One region of the Paenibacillus sp. B01 genome, then DNA from elsewhere that is predicted to be linked to it. Evidence: riboswitches for the same ligand, from Rfam matches in the RefSeq annotation. Region 1 holds a riboswitch; each other region holds the start of a gene.
What was found. Region 1 has a riboswitch for thiamine pyrophosphate ahead of GE073_RS01845 (ECF transporter S component). Riboswitches for the same ligand answer to the same signal wherever they lie in the genome.
Positions count from the first base shown of each region.

Region 2: another riboswitch for thiamine pyrophosphate. It lies ahead of thiC (phosphomethylpyrimidine synthase ThiC); the one in region 1 lies ahead of GE073_RS01845 (ECF transporter S component).
Region 3: another riboswitch for thiamine pyrophosphate. It lies ahead of GE073_RS14780 (ABC transporter substrate-binding protein); the one in region 1 lies ahead of GE073_RS01845 (ECF transporter S component).

Region 1 is NZ_CP045802.1:403,076-409,886, forward strand. It holds gene GE073_RS01835 (energy-coupling factor transporter transmembrane component T family protein) at 1-314, opposite strand, end outside; gene GE073_RS01840 (ABC transporter ATP-binding protein) at 311-2,266, opposite strand; gene GE073_RS01845 (ECF transporter S component) at 2,271-2,888, opposite strand; TPP riboswitch at 3,148-3,257, opposite strand; gene GE073_RS01850 (aldo/keto reductase) at 3,409-4,341, shown strand; gene GE073_RS01855 (hypothetical protein) at 4,664-4,822, shown strand; gene GE073_RS01860 (hypothetical protein) at 4,819-5,223, opposite strand; gene GE073_RS01865 (VOC family protein) at 5,220-5,687, opposite strand; gene GE073_RS01870 (helix-turn-helix transcriptional regulator) at 5,998-6,651, shown strand; gene GE073_RS01875 (alanine racemase) at 6,641-6,811, shown strand, end outside.
Region 2 is NZ_CP045802.1:1,896,506-1,903,316, forward strand. It holds gene GE073_RS08125 (leucine-rich repeat protein) at 1-1,304, shown strand, start outside; TPP riboswitch at 1,441-1,544, shown strand; gene thiC (phosphomethylpyrimidine synthase ThiC) at 1,914-3,674, shown strand; gene GE073_RS25380 (ThiF family adenylyltransferase) at 3,829-5,052, shown strand; gene thiE (thiamine phosphate synthase) at 5,163-6,077, shown strand; partial or broken gene GE073_RS08145 (thiazole synthase) at 6,178-6,811, shown strand, end outside.
Region 3 is NZ_CP045802.1:3,418,680-3,425,490, reverse strand. It holds gene GE073_RS14795 (carbohydrate ABC transporter permease) at 1-74, shown strand, start outside; gene GE073_RS14790 (extracellular solute-binding protein) at 166-1,809, shown strand; gene GE073_RS14785 (hypothetical protein) at 1,841-4,273, shown strand; TPP riboswitch at 4,352-4,459, shown strand; gene GE073_RS14780 (ABC transporter substrate-binding protein) at 4,636-5,664, shown strand; gene GE073_RS14775 (thiamine-binding protein) at 5,696-5,998, shown strand; gene GE073_RS14770 (ABC transporter permease) at 5,988-6,811, shown strand, end outside.

The sequences.
Region 1 (6,811 bases):
CGGTAGAAGCTTTCCTCGGTGATGCGGATCAGGCCGTACTGGAACCAGACGGTCTCGCCGCTGCCGAACATCATCATGCCGGACGCGGAGCTGACGAACAGCAGCAGGAACGGCGAGGCGTACAGCAGCAGCCGCAGCGGCGGATGCCCGGAGAACAGCGCCAGCGGCAGCAGCGCGGCGACGGCGAGCAGCAGCATGACGTTCGGGTCATGCGTCAGCAGCACGAGCAGGAACAGCAGCGCCGACACCGCCAGCTTATGCGTCGGATTGACACGGTGCAGCCACGTTTCGCGGTACGGAAAGGAAAGGTTCATCGGGTCGGCGCTCCTTTCGGCAAGACGGAACGGGCCAAGGCCGCCTCGGGAGAGCCTGTCGGCGAGGCTTCTGCAGCGGGATCCGCTCCGTAATCCGGTTCGTAATCCGGTTTGTGATCCGATGCGGGGGCCGCTCCGCGGCCCGGTCGACGACTCGCTCCGTCATCGGGCGGCGAGGAGGGAGCAGGCCGCGCCGGAGCGGGAAGCTCCCGCACGACGCCCTGCTCCACCTGCCAGCGGCGGGTGGCGAAGCGGCGGACAAGCTCGTCGTCATGCGTCACCATGAGGATGGCGCAGCCGCTGCGGCGCAGCTCCTCGAGCTGCTCCATCATCGAAACGGTGCCGGCGGCGTCGAGGCCGAACGTCGGCTCGTCGAGCAGCAGCAGCCGCTGGCCGCAAGCCATCGCGGAGGCGACGCTCAGCCGGCGCTTCTGCCCCATCGACAGCTGGTACGGATGGCGCCGCTCCAGCCCGGCGAGCGCGAACCGCTCCAGCAGCGTCCGGACCCGGCCGTCCCGCTCGGGCGGTGACAGCCGCTCCGGCATCGAGAACGCCAGCTCCTCGGCGACGCTGTCCGTGACGAGCTGGAACTCGGGGTTCTGAAAGCAGTACGCCGCCAGCTCCGCCGCCTGCCGGGGCTTGCGCAGCCGGGCCTCCGGCGCGCCCAAAAGGCGCATCCGCCCTTCGCTGCGGACGAGCCGCATGATGGCGAGCAGCAGCGTGCTTTTGCCGGCGCCGTTGGCTCCGGTGACGGCGATCCAGTCGCCGGCGCAGACGGACAGCCGGTCGGCGCGCACCTTGACCTCGCGGCCCCGCATCCCGGCGAAGCCGTCCAGCTCCAGCAGCGGGGCGGGAAGCGGCGGCGTGCCTGCAGCGGGTGCAGCCGCGGCAGAAGCGTCCGCGCCTGGCGCTGCCGCTGCCGCTGCGAGAAGCGTCCCGCCGCCGGCCGGAACGGGCGCATGCGGCAAGACATGAGTCTCGTCGGCCGCATCGAGCGGAGCCGCCGCTCCCGCATGCGCTCCGCCGTCCGTGGAGCCGAAGCGGCCTGCCTTTGCCGCTGCCTCATCGTCCCAGAAGCCCGGGTACCAGACGCCGTAGCGACGCAGCTGCGCGCGGCAGTCGCGAAAGATCTCCTCCGGCGGGCCGTCCGCCTCCAGCCGTCCGTCCGGCGAGAACAGCAGGATGCGGTCCATATCCCCGGCGATGAGGTCGATCTTGTGCTCGACGATGAGCACGGTCCGGCCGTCCCAGATGCGGCGCAGCGCGTCCCATACCTGAGCTGTGCCTTCCGGGTCGAGCAGCGCGGTCGGCTCGTCGAGCAGCAGCGCGTCAGGATCGACGGCCAGCATCGAGGCGACGGCGAGCCGCTGCTTCATGCCTTGGGACAGCTCCGAGACGGCCGTGTGCGGGTCGGGCAGCTCTAGCCCGGCCTGCTCGAGGCAGGCCGCGATCCGCTCCGGCATCTGTTCGCGGGGGACGGCTTGGTTCTCCAGCGCAAAAGCGATCTCTTCGTCCGCATAAGGCATGCAGAACTGCGCTTCGGGATCCTGGAACACGTAGCCGGGCCGCTCCGGCACGACGAGCCGCTCCGCCTTCAGCGGAATCGGGATCGCTGACGGCACGAGGCCGCCGAGCACCTGCAGCAGCGTCGACTTGCCGCAGCCGCTCGGTCCGAGCAGCAGCACCTTCTCTCCGCGCCGGATCGTCACGTCGAGGTCGCGGAACAGCAGCGGCGCTTCTTCGCCGGGGTACTTGAGCCGCAGGCCGATCGCCTCGGCCGCGACCGGCACGGCCGCAGCGCCGCTCCGGGCAGGCGCTCCGGCGGCTTCCGTCCGCAGCGAGCCGGCAGCCGCGCGCTCCGCGTCCTGACTGGCCGCTTTTCCCGACTCCTCCGCGTTCCCCGACTCCGCCTCGTTACCCGGCGCTGCCGCGCCCCGGTTGAGGCCGCTCATCCGCTCAGCCATCCAGCGCGTCGTAGTCCTTGGCCGAAGCCGGACGCAGCAGGCTCGTCACGCCGGTGCGCTCCAGCGCGCGGGCGAGCGCCCAGGCGAACAGCCCGGCGATGACGACGCTGCCGAGCAGCCGCATGGAGACGAACAGCGCGTAGTTCCAGAACGCGAGCTGGTCGATGTAGCCGTAGTAGCGGTCGATGAAGATCGAGGCGACGGCGGCGCCGACGGAGGCGAGCACGGCGACGATCGGACCGGCCTTGCGGTACAGGAACAGCGCGAAGAACAGCTCGGCGCCGAGGCCCTGGAACAGGCCGTACCAGAGCGTCGAGATGCCCCACGATCCGCCGAGGAACGCCTCGATCGCGGCGGCGGCGACTTCCGCGAGGATGGCGACGCCGGGCTTGCGGATGAGCAGGAACGCGAACGTGCCGGCCATGAACCACATGCCGTAGCTGAGCTGCTCGGCGTGCAGGCCGAGCGGCTTGAGGACGTCGTACATCGGCCCCCAGATCTTGTAGACGAGGCCGAAGACGACCGAGACGACGATCGTGACGAGGATGTCGGCGAGGGTGAGGCGATTGCCGGCGCGCGTCGCGCGGCCGGAGGCTGGTGCGGTGGACATGGGATCAGCTTCCTTTCGGATGGGGAATCGGTCTCTCACAGCGGCATGATCCCGGAGCGGCTGCTGTCGGCGAATGCGAAAAAAAGCCCGCCGGACAGCCGGCGGGCAGATGGAATCGGACAGGCGCGCCTCGCGTCCCCCTATGGCGGCGGAACGCAGGACTCGGCCGGCCTGCGCGCGGCAGGCCGGACAGGAAAGGCTCCGCCCGCCCGGACGGAGCGGCGGACGGAAGTCCCTAAGCGGACAGGGCCTTTCCCAAGTTGGCGCGATGCATTCTCTCTACGCTGGCATTACCCAGATCAGATCAATGGTCAGCGGCATGCGGCCGCAGTCTCAGCCCGACTTCATCGAGCCCCCATGCATGCTATGAAAGTGCTCTTACTATACCTTGGAAAATCCGGTTCGGCAATAGGGAGTGCCGGCGGGCGGCAGGACGGGCATTGCGGACGGAGTTGAGGGCGTCGGCGGTTGCATCCGTTTTCAAAGGCGGGTAAGCTGGAAGAAAAGGAGGGATTGGCCAATGAAATATCGTCGCTTGGGCAAAACGGAGCTGAACGTGTCGGTCGTCGGCATCGGCACCTGGCAATTCGGCGGGGAGTGGGGCATGGACTTCTCGCAGGACGAGGCGGACGCGATTCTCGACAAGGGCGCGGAGCTCGGCATCAACCTCATCGACACGGCGGAATGCTACGGAGACCATCTGTCGGAGCAGCTCATCGGAGGGTACCTCAGCCGCCGCAGGCGCGAGGACTGGATCGTCGCCACGAAGTTCGGCCATCATTTCCACGAGCGGTTCAAGCGGACCGACGTGTACGACGCGGAGGATGTCGTGCGGCAGCTGGACGCCTCGCTCAAAGCGCTGCGCACCGATTACGTGGACCTGTACCAGTTCCACTCGGGTCCGGACGCGGCGTTCGACAACGACGACCTGTGGACGGCGCTGGACAAGCAGGTGCAGGCCGGCAAGATCCGCCATCTGGGCACCTCCATCGGCAGCAACGACAACCTCCACCAGACCGAGGCCTCGACGCGGGTCGGCTCGCAGGCGATCCAGGTCGTCTACAACCGGCTCGACCGCAAGCCGGAGGAGCGCGTCTTCCCGGCCTGCGAGGCGCAGGATCTGGGCGTGCTGGCGCGGGTGCCGCTGGCGAGCGGCTTCCTGAGCGGCAAGTACAAGCCGGGCACGGAGTTCGGCGCGACCGACGTGCGCCACCGCCAGGATGCGGAGCAGGTGCGCCGCCGCCTCGAGGAAGTGGAGCGCATCGCCGCGGATGAAGTGCCGGCGGGCGTCGACATGGCGGCATGGGCGCTCGCCTGGTGCCTGCGCCATCCGGCGGTGACGTCGGTCATTCCCGGCTGCAAAAATCCGCAGCAGGTGCAGAGCAACGCCGATGCCGTCGCGCTGGTGACGGAGCCGCATCCGCAGGATGTCCCGGCTCCGGCGCGGGCGTAAGGCGGGGCACGGCAGCGTGCGGACGCAGGGGCGGGCGAGGCGCGGAGCGAGCGTAGGCGGCGCGGCGAGCGTAGGCGGCGTGGCCCGCGCGTAAGCGCCGGCGAGGCGCAGGCGAGCGTCAAGCCTGCCAGGGCCGCCGATGCCCAAGGCCGGCGGCTCGCGAAGGGCAGGTTCAGCCCCCTTTAGAATCGTCAGCGCGTCGACAAGGAGCCTTCATCCACACCGTGGATGAAGGCTCCTTTCGTTTTCGAGGTTGGATCGCGCGGGCAAGCAGGGAAGAAGGCTGGAGCAACGCGAGTAGAGGCTGCAGCCGGAAAAAGTCGTGCTGCAGGCCGCGCGGACGCGCCAGCCGGAGCTGCAGCCGGAAAAAGTCGTGCTGCAGGCTGCGCGGATGCGCCAGCCGGAGCTGCAGCCGGAAAAAGTCGGGCTGCCGGCCGCCCGGATGCGCCAGCCGGAGCTGCAGCCGGAAAAAATCCGCTAGCGGGCCCGCTCTTTGCCCAGTACGGTCTTGCCGTCCTGCGACAAGTACACGGTCAGCGTGCCCGCATCGCCCGGCCCTATGACGCGGAAGCGGACCGCATGCACGGTCCGGCCTTCATGCTCCGCGCCGATCCGCTGCGCCAGCTCCGGGCCTGCCGTCATTGCCAAGACGGCGGAATCCTTCGGGCTGGCCGGCAGCAGCCGGCTCTCCTCCGGCGTCAGGCCGGCATATGCGGCCAGCACCGCCCTCTTCCGCGCCGAGGCGGCTTCGTCCGGAGCGGCCTTGCCGATGGCCGCCCAGCCGTCTCCGGAGGCGGGCGGCCCGATCAGCAGCCAGGCTGCGGCGGCGGATCCGGCGGCAAAGATCAGAAGCGGCAGCAGCCAGGCGGCCGCCCGCTTCAAGCTGTCCCTCCGTTGCCCGGCGGCCAGTCGGCGGCCGGGATTTTGCCCGCGTGCTCCCGCCAGTCCGCCGGCACCTCCACGGAGCACATGAGCTCGAGGCTGTTGCCGTCGGGGTCGTCGAAGTAGATGGACGCGTTGGCCTGATGAGGCCTTACGAACGGGGCGGCGTCCGGCTGCCGCCCGAACGGCGCCGGCTCGATTCCCCGCGCCTTCAGCCAGGCCGCGCTGCGCAGCAGCCCTTCCCAATCGACGCGGAACGCCGCATGCCGGATGGCCGGATGATAGGGCAGCGCCGCCAGCTCCGGAGCGAGCCACAGGCCGATCCAGCTCTTGCCCTCCTCGATCCAGAAAAAGACGGTGTCCTCGTCCTCCCAAGCCTGGCGAAGGCCGAGACCCGCGTAAAACGCCCGGCTTCGCTCCAGATTCGATACGGGCAGATGGGCTTCGTACAGCCCTTCGATCAAGCTCTTCTGCGGCCCGTCCGTCTTCGTCGTTTTTTTCTGCATGCCGACTCTCCTCTTTCCCGTCGCAAGCTTTGTCTGTGTGTCCGCAAGTCTACGGCTCTCATTCTTGAACGCGGCAAGGTGCGGAAAAGTTGTCCCCTCCTGCCGGCCTGCGATCGCTTTTCCTCTCCGTCCATGACGAAACGTCAGGAATCAGAAAAAAAGTTTGCCGATTCGGCCTGTGCGGGTGTAGGATAGAACCAATCGAAATGAATGAAAGCCGCATTCGGATGACGGAATTCGTCAATTTGAAGCGAAAGGAGCCAAGCCGATGCAAACCGTATCCGCCATGCTGCCGATGCTGACGGAGCTGGCGCAAGGCATCGCGGCGCAGTTCGGCGAGCGCTGCGAGGTCGTCATCCACGACTGGTCGCGGCCGTACGACAGCACGATCGTGTTCATCGCCAACGGGCAGGTGACCGGCCGCAAGGTCGGCGATCCCGGCACGAACCTCGGCCTCGAGGTGATGCGCGGCACGTCCGAGGGCGGCCACCGGCAAAACTACGTCACGCGCACGAAGGACGGGCGGCTGCTGCGCTCCACCTCGATTTACCTCAAGGACGACGAGGGCCAGGGCATCGGCGCGCTCTGCATCAACCTGGACATCTCCGAGCTGATGGCCGCGGAGAAAGCGCTTCAAGGGCTGATCGGCCTGCAGGAGCTGCCGCCGGTCCGGGAGTCGTTCGTGAGCAACGTGAGCGACCTGCTCGACTCGCTCATCCAGGAGGCGGAGGACGCCGTCGGCTGCCCGCCGGCGCTCATGGGGCGCGAGGACCGAATCCGGTTCATCGCGCTGCTCGACCGCAAGGGCGCGTTTCTGATCAAGAAGGCGGGCGAGAAGGTATGCGCCTACCTCGGCATCTCGAAGTACACGCTGTACAGCGATCTGGAGGAAGCGAAGGGGAGCGATGGAGATGGAGCGTAACGAAGCAGCGGTTGGAGCGGGGGAAAGGCTCGCGGACGGCATCGACACGCCCTGCGTCGTCATCCGCAGCGAGGCGGTCGACGCCAACATCGCGGCGATGGCCGCGGAGGCGGCGCGGCGCGGCGTGCAGCTGCGGCCGCATGTCAAGACGCACAAGCTG
Region 2 (6,811 bases), 1.5 Mb from region 1:
CGCCGACACCGACACCGTCATCGACACCGTCATCAACACCGACGCCGTCACCGGCTCCGTCCGATCCGGGCATTCCGACGGCCTCGCCGGCTCCAAGCGTGCAACCGTCTCCGGTCATTTCGAATACAGAACATGCAATCAGAAGCACCGAAACCGTTCAGGACGGCATGATGATGGTCACCGTCACGGACGCCGATCTGACGGCAGCCATTGCTTCCGCTGGAAATTCCATTGAATCCTTGGTTATCTCGACCAACAAGGAGCAGGCCAAGCTTGTATTGACAGGCCGGCAAGTCGAACTGCTCTCAGCCTTGCCGAAGAAGAGCACGGTTGTCTTCAGCGCTGGCGGATCGTCCGTTGTTCTGCCGCTGTCTCTGATGAGCCTCGCTCCCTCCAATTCCAGTCTCGAATTGGAAATCAAGCCGGCTGCTGATTCCAGCGCTTTCGTCACTGCTTTAGGAAATGGCAAACTAATCGGCCAACCCGTCTCATTTGAGGCCGACTGGACAACTGCAGCCGGTCGCAAGCCCGTGGACATCCCGAACCATCTATTCATCACCCGAACCTTCACTGTACCCGGCAGCTTCGAGCTTGACGAGGCAGGAGTGCTGTATGAAGAAGACGGTGCCGTCTCTCCCGTAGCTTCCATCTTGAGCAAGCAAGCGGACGGCACGACGAAGGTGACCGTCAGCCGCCCTGGCTTCTCGGTGTACGCCTTGGCGACTCGTACCGTGAACTTTACTGATCTTGACGACTCTGCCGCCGCTCGCGTGATCGAGGCTTTGGCCGGCAAGTGGATCATCAACGGTACATCAGCGACGACTTATTCGCCCGATGCCAGCCTGAGCCGCGCCGAATTCACCGCCCTGCTCGTCCGGGCACTCGGTCTGAAGTCAACGGCGCTCGCTTCTTTCACCGATGTAAAAAAAGGCGACTGGTTTGCTGCCGACGTGGCGGCGGCCAGCGAAGCGGGGTTGATCCAAGGCATCGGCAAGGGGAAATTCGCGCCAAATGACAAAGTCTCCCGTCAGGATCTGGCTGTTATCCTGGAGCGGGCATTGAAGCTTGCCGGCATCGAGTTGACGACCGATCAAACGGTCGCTTACACAGACCTGGCACATGCGGCCGCTTATGCCAGAGAAAGCATCCAGAAGCTTACGGACGCGGGCGTCTTGAACGGTTACTTGCTTTCGGGCAAGACCTATTATCAGCCCAACGCCCCGGCTGACCGTGAATTCGCCGCCGTAGCCCTGTACCAATGGCTCCTTAAGGCCAAGCTGATGAACGGATTAGATTTGAGCTAGTTTGAAATACCAATAGATTAGAAACTTAAGTTTAAAACCACATGCGAGAACACTCCTTGTGGTTTTTTTTATTATTTGTAGAATGAAAAGTTCGAACTTGACGACACCTGAAAAGACAGCGTATAGTCAAAACCAAGATATCCACTAGGGGCGCCCGCGAGGGCTGAGATAAAGCGAAGCTTTGGTCCCTTTGAACCTGATCTGGGTCATGCCAGCGTAGGAAAGTGGTCGAATCGCGCAACGTTTGTATCGGTCTGCGTCCATTCGCCGCTTCCTGTCCGGGAGGCGGCTTTTTTGCGCCTCGCCAAGCGGATGGGAAGGAGGCGACGACGTTCGGATAAGAAGGGGAAAGGCAAAAGAGACAAGGGCGGCACGGTCGGCATGCTACGCCGGCTGCCTTGCGTCGAAGGCGGGGGAAGCACTCCCATCCGGACTGCCCTTGAACCCTTCTCCCGAAGCCCGCCCCAACCTGGAGGCGGTCGCAGACCGAGCCAAGCCCCCTCTGTCCCGGCTCGCCACGAGCCGCCACGGAACGATGCGCGAGCACGGCTTTCTTTGCTCTCTAGCCTCCTAGCGGATATTCCACAACCGCGAGGAGGTTTTTTTCATATGCCCATCCTGACGAAGCCGCTGCCGGGGAGCCGCAAGGCCTACATCGACGGAAAGACGCCGGGCGTGCGCGTGCCGGTGCGCGAGATCGCGCTGACGGACAGCGACATGCGCGGACAGCAGGTGCACAACGAGCCGGTGCGCGTGTACGACTCCAGCGGTCCGTATACGGACGAAAGCTATGTCGCGGACATCCGGCGCGGCTTGCCCGCCTTGCGAGAGCGCTGGATCGCGGAGCGAGCCGACACGGAAGCCTACGACGGCCGCGAGGTGCGTCCGGAGGACAACGGCTTTACAGATGCGGAGAAGGCGGCGGCAAAAGGCGCGGAGCGGTTCCCGCCGACCGGCCGCAAGCCGCTGCGGGCGAAGCCCGGCCGCAACGTGACGCAGCTGCATTACGCGCGGCGCGGCATCGTGACGCCGGAGATGGAGTTCATCGCCCTCCGGGAGGGCATGGAGCCGGAGTTCGTGCGCAGCGAGGTGGCCGCCGGCCGCGCGATCATTCCCGCCAACATCAACCACCCGGAGATCGAGCCGATGATCATCGGGCGGCATTTTCATGTGAAGATCAACGCCAACATCGGCAACTCCGCCGTCGCCTCCTCGATCGAGGAGGAGGTCGAGAAGATGACGTGGGCGACGCGCTGGGGCGCGGACACGATCATGGACCTGTCCACCGGCAAGAACATCCATACGACCCGCGAATGGATCGTGCGCAACTCGCCCGTCCCGGTCGGCACGGTGCCGATCTATCAAGCGCTGGAGAAGGTGAACGGCAAGGCGGAGGACCTCAGCTGGGAGGTGTTCCGCGACACGCTGATCGAGCAGGCCGAGCAGGGCGTCGACTACTTCACGATCCATGCGGGCGTGCTGCTGCGCTACGTGCCGCTGACGGCGAAGCGCGTGACGGGCATCGTCAGCCGCGGGGGCTCGATCCTGGCGGCGTGGTGCCTCGCGCATCATCGGGAGAACTTCCTGTATACGCATTTCGAGGAGATCTGCGAGATCATGAAGGCGTACGACGTCAGCTTCTCGCTCGGCGACGGCCTTCGTCCCGGCTCGATCGCCGACGCCAACGACGAAGCGCAGTTCGCGGAGCTGGACACGCTCGGCGAGCTGACGAAGATCGCCTGGAAGCATGACGTGCAGGTGATGATCGAGGGCCCCGGCCATGTTCCGATGCATCTCATCAAGGAGAACATGGACCGCCAGCTCGCGGTGTGCGACGAGGCGCCTTTTTACACCCTTGGTCCGCTGACGACGGACATCGCGCCGGGATACGACCATATCACGAGCGCGATCGGGGCGGCGATGATCGGCTGGTTCGGGACGGCGATGCTGTGCTACGTGACGCCGAAGGAGCATCTGGGCCTGCCGAACAAGGAGGATGTGAAGGAGGGCGTCATCACCTACAAGATTGCTGCCCACGCGGCCGATCTGGCCAAGGGCCATCCGCGCGCGAGGCTGCGCGACGACGCGCTGTCCAAGGCGCGCTTCGAGTTCCGCTGGCGCGACCAGTTCCATCTGTCGCTCGATCCCGAGCGGGCGATGAGCTATCACGACGAGACGCTGCCCGCCGAGGGCGCGAAGACGGCGCATTTCTGCTCGATGTGCGGACCGAAGTTCTGCAGCATGCGCATCACGCAGGACATCCGCGACTATGCGGAGCGCGAGGGGCTGGAGACAGCGGAGGCGATCGAGGCGGGCATGAAGGAGCAGGCGGACGCCTTCAAGGCGGGCGGCGGCAAGATTTATGCGTGAGGAGAGGCGGACGGAGGGAGAGGCGGTCGCAGGCGGGACCGGTCAGACGGAGGAAGGAACGGTCTTAGGCGAGGTCGGTCGGACGGAGGGAGAGTTGGTCGCAGGCGGGACCGGACGGATGGAGCCAGGAGCGAGAGCAGGGATGGCTGGCGGGATGGAAAAGGTCGGTCGGACGGAGGAAGGAGCGGTCGCAGGGCTGAGCGCGGAGCGGCGCGAGCGCTTCTCGCGGCAGATGCGGTTCGCGCCGATCGGCGAAAAAGGCCAGCTGGCGCTATTCCGCTCCCGCGTGCTGATCGCCGGCGTCGGCTCGCTCGGCTGCGCGCTGGCACAGCATATGGCGCGGGCGGGCGTCGGCTCGATCGTGCTCGCCGACCGCGACTATGTCGAGTGGAGCAATCTGCAGCGGCAGATGCTGTTCGACGAGGAGGATGCGCGGCAGTGCCTGCCCAAGGCGGTCGCGGCGGTGGAAAAGCTGCGTCGCGTCGACAGCGGTCTTGCGGCGGAGGCGGTCGTCGCCGACTTGACGGCGCCGGGCGTGCTGGAGAAGGCGGCTGCCGGCTGCGATCTCGTGCTCGACGGCACGGACAACGCCGAGGTGCGGCTGCGGCTGAGCGACTGGTGCTTCGCGCATGGCGTGCCGCTGCTCTACGGCGGAGTCGCCGGAGCCTCCGGCATGAGCGCGCCGCTCGTGCCCGGCGCGACCTGCTGCCTGCGCTGCCTGATCGGCGGCGAGGAGGAGCAGGAGAGCGGCGAGACATGCGATACGGTCGGCATGCTGTCGCCGGCGGTGGAGCTGGTCGCGGCGCTGCAGGCGGCGGAGGCGCTCAAGTGGCTGAGCGGTAGCCGCAGCGACATGCGGCGCACGCTCGCGACGGCGAGCGTCTGGCCGCTGTCGCTGCGCGAGCTGAAGCTGCCGGGGCCGACCCGGACCTGTCCGGCATGCGGCGAAGCAGGTCAGGCGCAGAGAGGCGGCAGCGGCGCGGGAGAGCTTTCGCGGAGCGGCTCGAGGAAGGCAGAAGCAGCGAGAGAAGCGCGAGGGCCGGCTATGGAGGCGTCATCTGCACGGAGCGAGCCGCAAGCTGCGGCACCGGTCGACGCTGCGTTCAAGCCACGGAAGACGGCTGCGCTGTCGGCCGTCCTGTGCGGGCGGGACACGGTGCAGGTGGAGCTGAGCGAGCCGCAGCCGCTGGACGTTTATCGCCGTCAGCTCGAGGCGGCGGGCTGCGCGGTCATGCGCAATCCGTACCTGCTGCGGGCCGAGCTGCCGGACGAGGGGGCGCGGCTTGTTGTTTTTCCGGATGGCAGGGTGCTCGTGCAAGGAGCAGGAGATCCCGACGAGGCATTGAGAGTATGCGAGCGCTATCTGCCCGTCAGCTGAAGGCAACGAGCGAACGAGAAGTAAAAACGGACCTGGATGTGAGCGTGGCGGAGAGAGGCCGCAAAGGCGCAGGACGCGCGCTGCCGCAGGTTCAGGAAGGGAGTCGGAAGATGAAAAAGCTGGATTTCGGCCTGTATGTCATCACGGGGGAGAACTATCATCCCGGGCGCACGCTGGAGGAGGTCATGCGCGAGGCGCTTCATGGCGGAGCGGACATCGTGCAGCTGAGGCACAAGACGGCGAAGAAGGACGAGCTGCTGGAAAAAGCCCGGCTGCTGCGCCGGCTGACCCGCGAGTACGGCGTGCCGTTCATCGTCAACGATGATCCGGAGCTGGCGCTGGAGGCGGAGGCCGACGGCGTCCATCTCGGTCAGGAGGACGGAGGCTGGCGCGAGGCGCGGGAGCGGCTCGGCCCGGACGCGATCATCGGCATCAGCACGCACAGCCTCGAGCAGGCGCTGGCGGCGGAAGACGCGGGCGCCGACTATATCGGCGTCGGTCCGGTCTTTCCGACCGAGACGAAGCCGGGGCGTCCCGCGGTGACGCTGGAGTACGTCCGCCAAGCGTCGCGCCATGTGCGCATCCCGTGGGTCGCGATCGGCGGCATCGGGCCGCATAACGCGCAGCAGGTGCTGGGTGCCGGAGCGACGCGCCTCTGCGCCGTGTCCGCGATCGTCGGCAGCGCGTCGCCCGCCCAGGCATGCCGCGAGCTCAAGGCGATGATCGCGGCGGCGCGGGGGAGGCGGAACGGGCAGGCTTACGAAGCGGGGAGGGAGCTGGCTGCGGCTCGAGCGGCGGGCGAGACGAATGGTTGGGCTGCCGCGGCGGTCGACATCGTGCTGAACGGCGGTCCGCATCGGACGGCGGCCGGCACGCTGGAGCGGCTCGTGGAGGAGCGCGGCCTGAGCGGCCGCCGCATCGTCGCCGAGGCGGACGGTCAGATCGTGCCGCGCGAGGAGTGGAGCCGCTGCCGGCTGCGGCGCGGCATGGCGGTCGAGCTGGTGCATTTTGTAGGAGGGGGCTGAGCGGATGCGATTCGAATCGAACGCTGCGGATGCGGCGAAGACAGGCAGCGGAAGCGGCGGGCTTGCAGGAGGCACAGGAAATGGGACGGACGTCTGGACGATCGGCGGCAAGACGCTGCGGTCGCGGTTTTTCCTCGGCACGGGCCGGTTCCCGAGCCCGGCGGTCATGCTGCAGGCGCTGCGGGCGAGCGGAGCGGAGGTGGTGACGTTCGCCGTGCGCCGGGTCAACCTCGAGGAGGTGGCCGACGACTCGATCCTGCAGCATCTGGAAGAAGGCGCGCTGACGTATCTGCCCAACACTTCCGGAGCGGGCAACGCGGACGAGGCGGTGCGCATCGCGCGGCTGGCCCGCGCGGCCGGGCTCGGCAATTGGATCAAGGTGGAGATCAGCGCCGACGCGCGCACGCTGCTGCCGGACCCGATCGAGACGCTGCGCGCGACGGAGCGGCTCGCGGCGGAGGGCTTCACGGTGCTGCCGTACACGTCGGACGACCCGATCCTGTGCCGCCGGCTGGCGGAAGCCGGCGCGGCGGCGGTCATGCCGGGCGGAGCGCCGATCGGCACCGGCCTCGGCATCCTGAATCCGTATCTGCTCGGCCTCATCGCGGAGCAGTCGCCGGTGCCGGTCATCGTCGACGCCGGGCTCGGCTCCGCCAAGGACGCCGTGCTCGCGATGGAGCTCGGCGCCTCCGGCGTGCTCGCCAACACGCCGGTCGCCAAAGCCTGCGATCCGG
Region 3 (6,811 bases), 3.0 Mb from region 1:
CGATCCTGTGCATCTATCCTTTTCTGCAGAAGTACTTCGTCAAGGGCGTCATGATGGGTTCGGTCAAAGGCTAGGATGAACGTCCGCAAGCGGCTGCGGGCGGCGGGTCCGCCGCAGCCGCCGGACTTTGTCATATACCACTTACGACGATCGGGAGGGGTTCTCATGAGGAACAAGCGGATCAAGGCCGCCGCGGCGCTGCTGGCGGCGATGGCGATGGGCGGCTCGCTCATCGGATGCAGCGACGGGGGCGGCGGAGGGAACAGCGGCGACGGCGGCGAGGTGTCGCTGAAGATTCTGCACAACTGGAACGGCTCCGGCGCGGGCGACGTGGAGGCGGACTTGACGCCGATCGCCAAGGCGATTCAGGCGAAGACCGGCGTCAAGGTGAAGATGGACTACACGAAGGGCAGCGAGGTCGAAAAGGTGAACCAGATCTTCGCGACGCAGGACCTGCCCGACATCTACACCGGACCGGCCTGGGGCGGGGAGCTGGACGGCATCGTCAAGGCGGCGCGCGAGGACCAGCTCGTCGACCTGTCGGGCAAGCTGGACGCGTATCCGAACCTGTCCCGGGCGATCGCCAAGGAAAACGTGCCGCCGGCGCTGTACGAGAAGGCGATCGGAGCCTTCGGCGACCAGAGCTACATGCTGTTCCAAAACCAGCCGCTGACGGACAAGGACGCCATGGATTGGCTGTACGGCTTTTACGTCCGCAAGGACATCGCCGATCAGGTCGGCGTCGATCCGCAGTCGGTCCGGACGAAGGACGATCTGTACGCCTTCCTCAAGAAGATCAAGGACGCGGACCTGAAGGAGAACGGCATGCCGGTGTTCCCGCTCGGCGGCTTCTCCAACGGCTGGGCCGTCGGCATCGGCAACACGATGTTCTACGGCACGGAGTATATGGACCAGGGCGGCGGCACGCTCGAGCATGTGTTCTTCACCAAGCCGTATGAGGACTACACGCTGTATTACCGCAAGCTGCTGGCCGAGGGACTGCTCGATCCGGAGGCGTTCACGCAGACCGATCCGATCGCCCAGGAAAAGATCAAGCAGGGCCGCATCGCCGTGCTGGCGGCGCATCTGCCGGCGATCATCGACGCCTCCAAGGATTATGTGAAAGCGCATCCAGGCAGCGATTACGTGCCGATCGGGCCGCTGGAGCGGGCCGGCGCCGAGCCGGATCGTCCCGTCGATCTCGGCATCCAGGGCAACAACGTCACCGTCATCACCAAGGCATGCAAAAATGTCGACGCGGCGCTCAAGCTGCTGGAGTTCCTCGCCTCGGAGGAAGGCTTCAAGCTCGTCCGCTACGGCATCGAGGGCACGCATTACGACATGGTGGACGGCAAGCCGGTCGCCAAGGCGGAGTTCTTCGACAAGTTCGCGGCCGACACGACGGGCAAGGCCAAGAAAAACGAGGGCTTCGCGACCGGCTTCGAGGACATGACCGGCCAGGACCGGACGAACACGCTCGGCGGCGACATCTGGGCGGACCAGGAGCGGATCGCCAAGATGGAAAGCGCGCGCAAAATCCTCCGTCCGAACGGCATCTCCGTCATCTCGGCCTACAACGCCGCCGACGTCATGGCCAAGTCGCCGCAGTGGGAGGAGCTCAAGCCGTCGATGGACAAAATCGGCGACGTCTGGAAGGAAGCGGTATTCGCCAAGTCCGACGAAGCGGCGCTGGACATCATCGGCGCGCTGCGCGAGCAGATCAAGAAGACCGGCTATCCGGAGGCGATCCAGTACGTGAACGAGAACCTGAAGGGCAAGGAAGTCGTGCAGCTGCAGATGCCGAACTGATCCGGGCGCTTGCCCGAAAGGAGGCCGCGACATGAAGCGGGAGGAAGCGGGCCGGCAGGAGCGGACGGGATTCCAGGAATCCCGTCCGTACGGGCCCAAGTACGATCTGCGGACCGATTTCGTCATGGTGTACGGCATTTCGGACGATCTACCCGAGCGGATCGAGGGCTGGAGGAAGGCCGGCTACACGATCCATCTCATGACCGGCGTCTCGTGGGGCGAATACCAGGATTACCTGTACGGCAGGTTCGACGGGCGGGAGCACTGGGACGAGGCGCAGACGCTGCGCTCCGGAGACCCGATGCTGCACGGCAAGGACGTGCCGTACATGGCGCCGACGATCTCGTTCGCCCGGTATTTGGCGGAGCAGATCCGCCGGGCGATCGACTGCGGCGTCGAGGCGATCCATCTGGAGGAGCCGGAGTTCTGGGCGCAGTCGGGCTACGAGGAGGCGTTCAAGCGGGAGTGGCGGAGCTATTACGGCGAGGACTGGCAGGAGCCGCATCGCTCGCCGGACGCTCAGTACCGGGCCTCGAAGCTGAAGGCGGCGATGTACGCGCGCACGCTCGAGCGCATCTGCGGCGAGATGAAGGAATACGCGCTCGTCGCCTATGATCGGGCGATCCGCTTTTACGTGCCGACGCACAGCCTGATCAACTACGCCCAGTGGCGGATCGTCAGCCCGGAGGCGCTGCTCGTCTCGATGCCGTCATGCGACGGCTATATCGCCCAGATCTGGACCGGCACGGCGCGCACGGCCAACGTCTATCGAGGCGTGCGCCGCGAGCGCACGTTCGAGACGGCCTATTTGGAATATGGCATCATGCAGGAGCTGACGCGCGGCACCGGCCGCGAGATGTGGTTCCTGCACGATCCGATCGAGGACAATCCGCGCTACAGCTGGAGCGACTACCGCCGCAACTACCGGGCGACGGTCATCGCCTCCCTGCTGCATCCGGACGTGAAGCAGTACGAGGTGTGCCCGTGGCCGTGGCGGGTGTTCGAGCTGGACTATCCGACCGAGGACGGCAGCGGCAAGGAGCCGATCCCCGAAGCCTACAAGACGCAGCTGCTGACCGTCATGAACCTGCTGCGAGACATGCATCGCCACGAGGAGGCTCCCGATCCGTCCGGCGCCGGGGCCGGACCGTCCGGCATCGGCCTCTGCCTGGCCAACTCGTCCATGTACCAGCGGGGCGACGTGCTCGGGGAGGGAGAGGACGAAGGCGAGTTCAACTACGACGGCACGAAGGCGGCGGACGGACTGACGACGCGGCAGCTGGAGCTGCTGGACTTCTCGGCCTTTTACGGGCTGGCGCTGCCGCCGGTCAAGAAGGGCATCCCGCTGCGCCCGGTCCAGCTCGACAACATCCTGACGTTCCCCGGCTATCTCGAGGGCTACCGCGTGCTGCTGCTCAGCTACGAGTTCATGAAGCCGGAGCATCCCGGCATCCATCAGGCGCTCGCCCAGTGGGTGCGGGAGGGCGGCGTGCTGATCTATGCCGGCGACGGCTCGGACCCGTTCCACGGCGTGCGCGAATGGTGGAATCGCGGGGCGGGAAGCCGCGTCTACGAGCGTCCCGAGCAGCATCTGTTCGAGGCGATGGGGCTGGGCCGGGAACCGGAGCCGGGCGAGCATGCCGTCGGGGAAGGCGCGCTGCTGCATCTGCGCTGCCATCCGGCCGAGCTGTCGCGCTCCGCGGCAGGCGCGGAGCGCGTGCTCGGCGCGATCCGGCGCGCGCTGGAGCTGCGCGGCGAGGCGGACGACTACCGCGAGAGCGGCTTGCTGCGCATCCGGCGCGGTCCTTATGTGATCGCGCATGCGCTGGACGAGAGCGAAGCGGCAGGCGGCTCGGCCGTGCTCGAGGGAGCGTTTGTCGATCTGTTCGACGCGGAGCTGACGGTGCGGAATCGGGTCGAGCTCGCGCCGGGCGAGGACGCCCTGCTGTACGATCTGGGCGAAGCGGCCGGCGGCTGGGGCGAGGAGGAGGCGGCGGAGGCGGGCTCCGCGCACGGCGGCCCGGGAGCGGGAGCGGAGGAGGCGGGGTCCGCGCACGGCGGCCCGGGAGCGGGAGAGGCGGAGGCGGGGTCCGCGCACGGCGGCCCGGGAGCGGGAGCGGCACAGGCAGGCTCTGCGCACGCCGGCCCGGGAGCGGCGGAGGCGGCGCGGCGCGCCTCCGTGCTTGTCAGCTCCTCCCGCGTCCGGGACGCGGCTCGGGAAGGCGGACGGTTCCGCTACGTGTCGGAGTCGCCGTCCGAGATGACGGTGAGCACGAGGCTGCGCGCTTGTTCCATGCCGAGCCGCATCCGCGCCTGCGCGGCGGATATCCCGCTGGCCGGGCCGGGCGCTGACGCATCCGGCGGCGATGCGGTAGAGGCGGAGTTCCATGCCGCCTCGTCCACGCTGCTGCTGCGCCACGAAGGCCGCCCTGCGGGCGTCCGCGTCGAGCTGGAGTGGCTCTGACAAAAGCGGCGTCCGGCCGCGTCCTTTTTCAATCCGGTTGCAATCGGCCCGAGCTCTGCTATAATGGCACTATTGACAACCGCATAGCTGGGGAGCTGGCGCACGCCGGCTGAGAGGGGAGAAGCATCCCGACCCGTACACCTGATCTGGATAATGCCAGCGTAGGAACCGTATGCAGCCGACTCGCCGCGGAGCAGCCCTTCGGGAGCTTCCGTACGGCAAGTCTCGATCTGCGATAACATCACGACGTCTTCCTTGGGGAGACGTCTTTTTTTGTTCGGGCGGGATCGGCTGCGCGGATCGGACGGCGGACGGCGACGAAGGCGATGCGGGCATGAGAGAGAAGAAAGCAGGGGAGAGACATGGGGAGCAAGACAAGATGGACAAGCGGCATGCTGACGGCGGCGCTGGCGCTCGCGCTGGCCGCCTGCGGCGGCAGCGCCGAGCAGGAGAACGGCGGAGCGGCGGCGACGGACGCGCCGCTGCAAAAGGTGAAGGTCGTGCTCGACTGGACGCCGAATACGAACCATACCGGCCTTTATGTGGCGCGCGACAAGGGGTACTTCAAGGAGCAAGGGCTCGACGTCGAGATCGTTCAGCCGCCCGAAGGGACGGCCGCCGATACGCTCGTCGCCAAGGGCGAGGCGGAGTTCGGCATCGGCTATCAGGAAAACCTGACGCTCGCGCGCACGCAGGAGCTGCCGCTCGTCTCGGTCGCGGCGGTCATCCAGCACAATACGTCGGGCTTCGCCTCGCCGGCGGACAAGGGCATCAAGGAGCCCAAGGACTTCGAGGGCAAGACGTACGGCGGCTGGGGAGCGCCGGTCGAGCAGGAGGTGCTCGCCTCGCTCATGCAGGAGCAGCAGGCGGATGTCGGCCAGGTCAAGATCGTCAACATGGGCAACGCCGACTTCTTCACCGCCGTCAAGCGCGACATCGACTTCGCCTGGATCTTCTACGGATGGACGGGCGTCGAGGCGGAGCTGCGCGGCGAGCAGCTGAACATGGTCTATCTGACCGACTATAGCGACAAGCTCGACTACTATACGCCGCTGCTGCAGACGAGCGAGAAGCTGATCGCCGAACGGCCGGAGCTCGTGCGCGCGTTCGTCGCCGGCGCGGCAGCCGGCTACGAGGACGCGATCCGCGATCCGGAAGGCGCGGCGGAAACGCTGATCGCGGCCGTGCCCGATCTGAACCCGGAACTCGTGCGCGCCAGCCAGAAGTGGCTGAGCCCGAAATACCAGGATGACGCCGCCCGCTGGGGCGAGCAGAAGGCCGAGGTGTGGAACGGGTACGCCGACTGGATGGTCGAGCACGGCCTGATGGACGCCAAGCCGGACCTGGCGAAGGCGTTCACGAACGAGTTCCTGCCCGCAGACGGAAATTGATCCCTGTTTCGAACGAGAGGAGAGCATCGACATGGCCAACGCGCTGGTAAGCATCCAGATTTTGCCGACGACGCCGGGAGGAGAAAGCGTCCTGCCGTACGTCGACCGGGCGATTGACATCATCAAGGAGGCCGGCGTGCCTTATCGCGTCGCTCCGCTGGAGACGACGATGGAGGGCGACCTGCAGCAGCTGCTCGCGGTCGTCGCCCGCATGAGCGAGGCGCTGGCCGAGCTCGGCTGCCCGTCCGTCATCTCCCAGGTGAAAATCTACTACAATCCGGGCAGCGGAGCCTCGATGGACCGCCTGCTCGAAAAGTATCCGGATGGCCGGTAGCGGCCATCGCGGGCCGAATCGGGACGATGCGGACGGACGCGAAGCCGTCCGGCGCGACGCGGCACCCGATGGCGCAGCGTCGGAGCGGGCTGGAGCGGCAGCCGATGGCGCGGCGTCGGAGCGGGCCGGAGCGGCAGCCGATGGCGCGGCGTCGGAGCGGGCTGGAGCGGCGGCCAATGGCGCTAAGTCGGCGCGTGCGCGGGCCGGCGGCCGAACGCGCGCGCGGCTGAAGGCGGCGTGGCCGCCGCTCGCCGTGCTCGCGGCGCTGCTGCTGCTCTGGGAGGCGGCAGTGCGGCTGTGGGGCGTCGAGGCATGGCTCATGCCTTCGCCGGGCCGCATCCTGGCCGATGCGTGGGAAGCGCGGGAGCGGCTCGCCGGCCATGCCGGCGCGACGCTGAGCCTGACGCTGCTCGGCTTCGCGGGAGGATCGGCGGCGGGCTTCGCGCTCGCCGCCTTGCTGCATCTGCTGCCGCTCGTGCGCGCCGGCGTCTACCCGCTGCTCGTGCTGTCGCAAAACGTGCCGATCATCGCGCTCGGGCCGCTGCTCGTCATCTGGTTCGGCTTCGGGCTGCTGCCCAAGCTGCTGCTCGTCATGCTCGTCTGCTTCTTCCCCGTCTGCGTCGCGATGCTCGGCGGGCTGCGCGGCGCCGATCCGGCGCTGGAGCGCTATCTGCGCATGATCGGGGCCGGCCGCTGGCGGCGCTTCGCCAGCCTCGAGCTGCCGAGCTCCGCTCCGCATCTGTTCTCCGGGCTCAAGCTGGCGGCATCGTACAGCGTGACGAGCGCGGTCGTCGCCGAATGGATCGGCTCGGA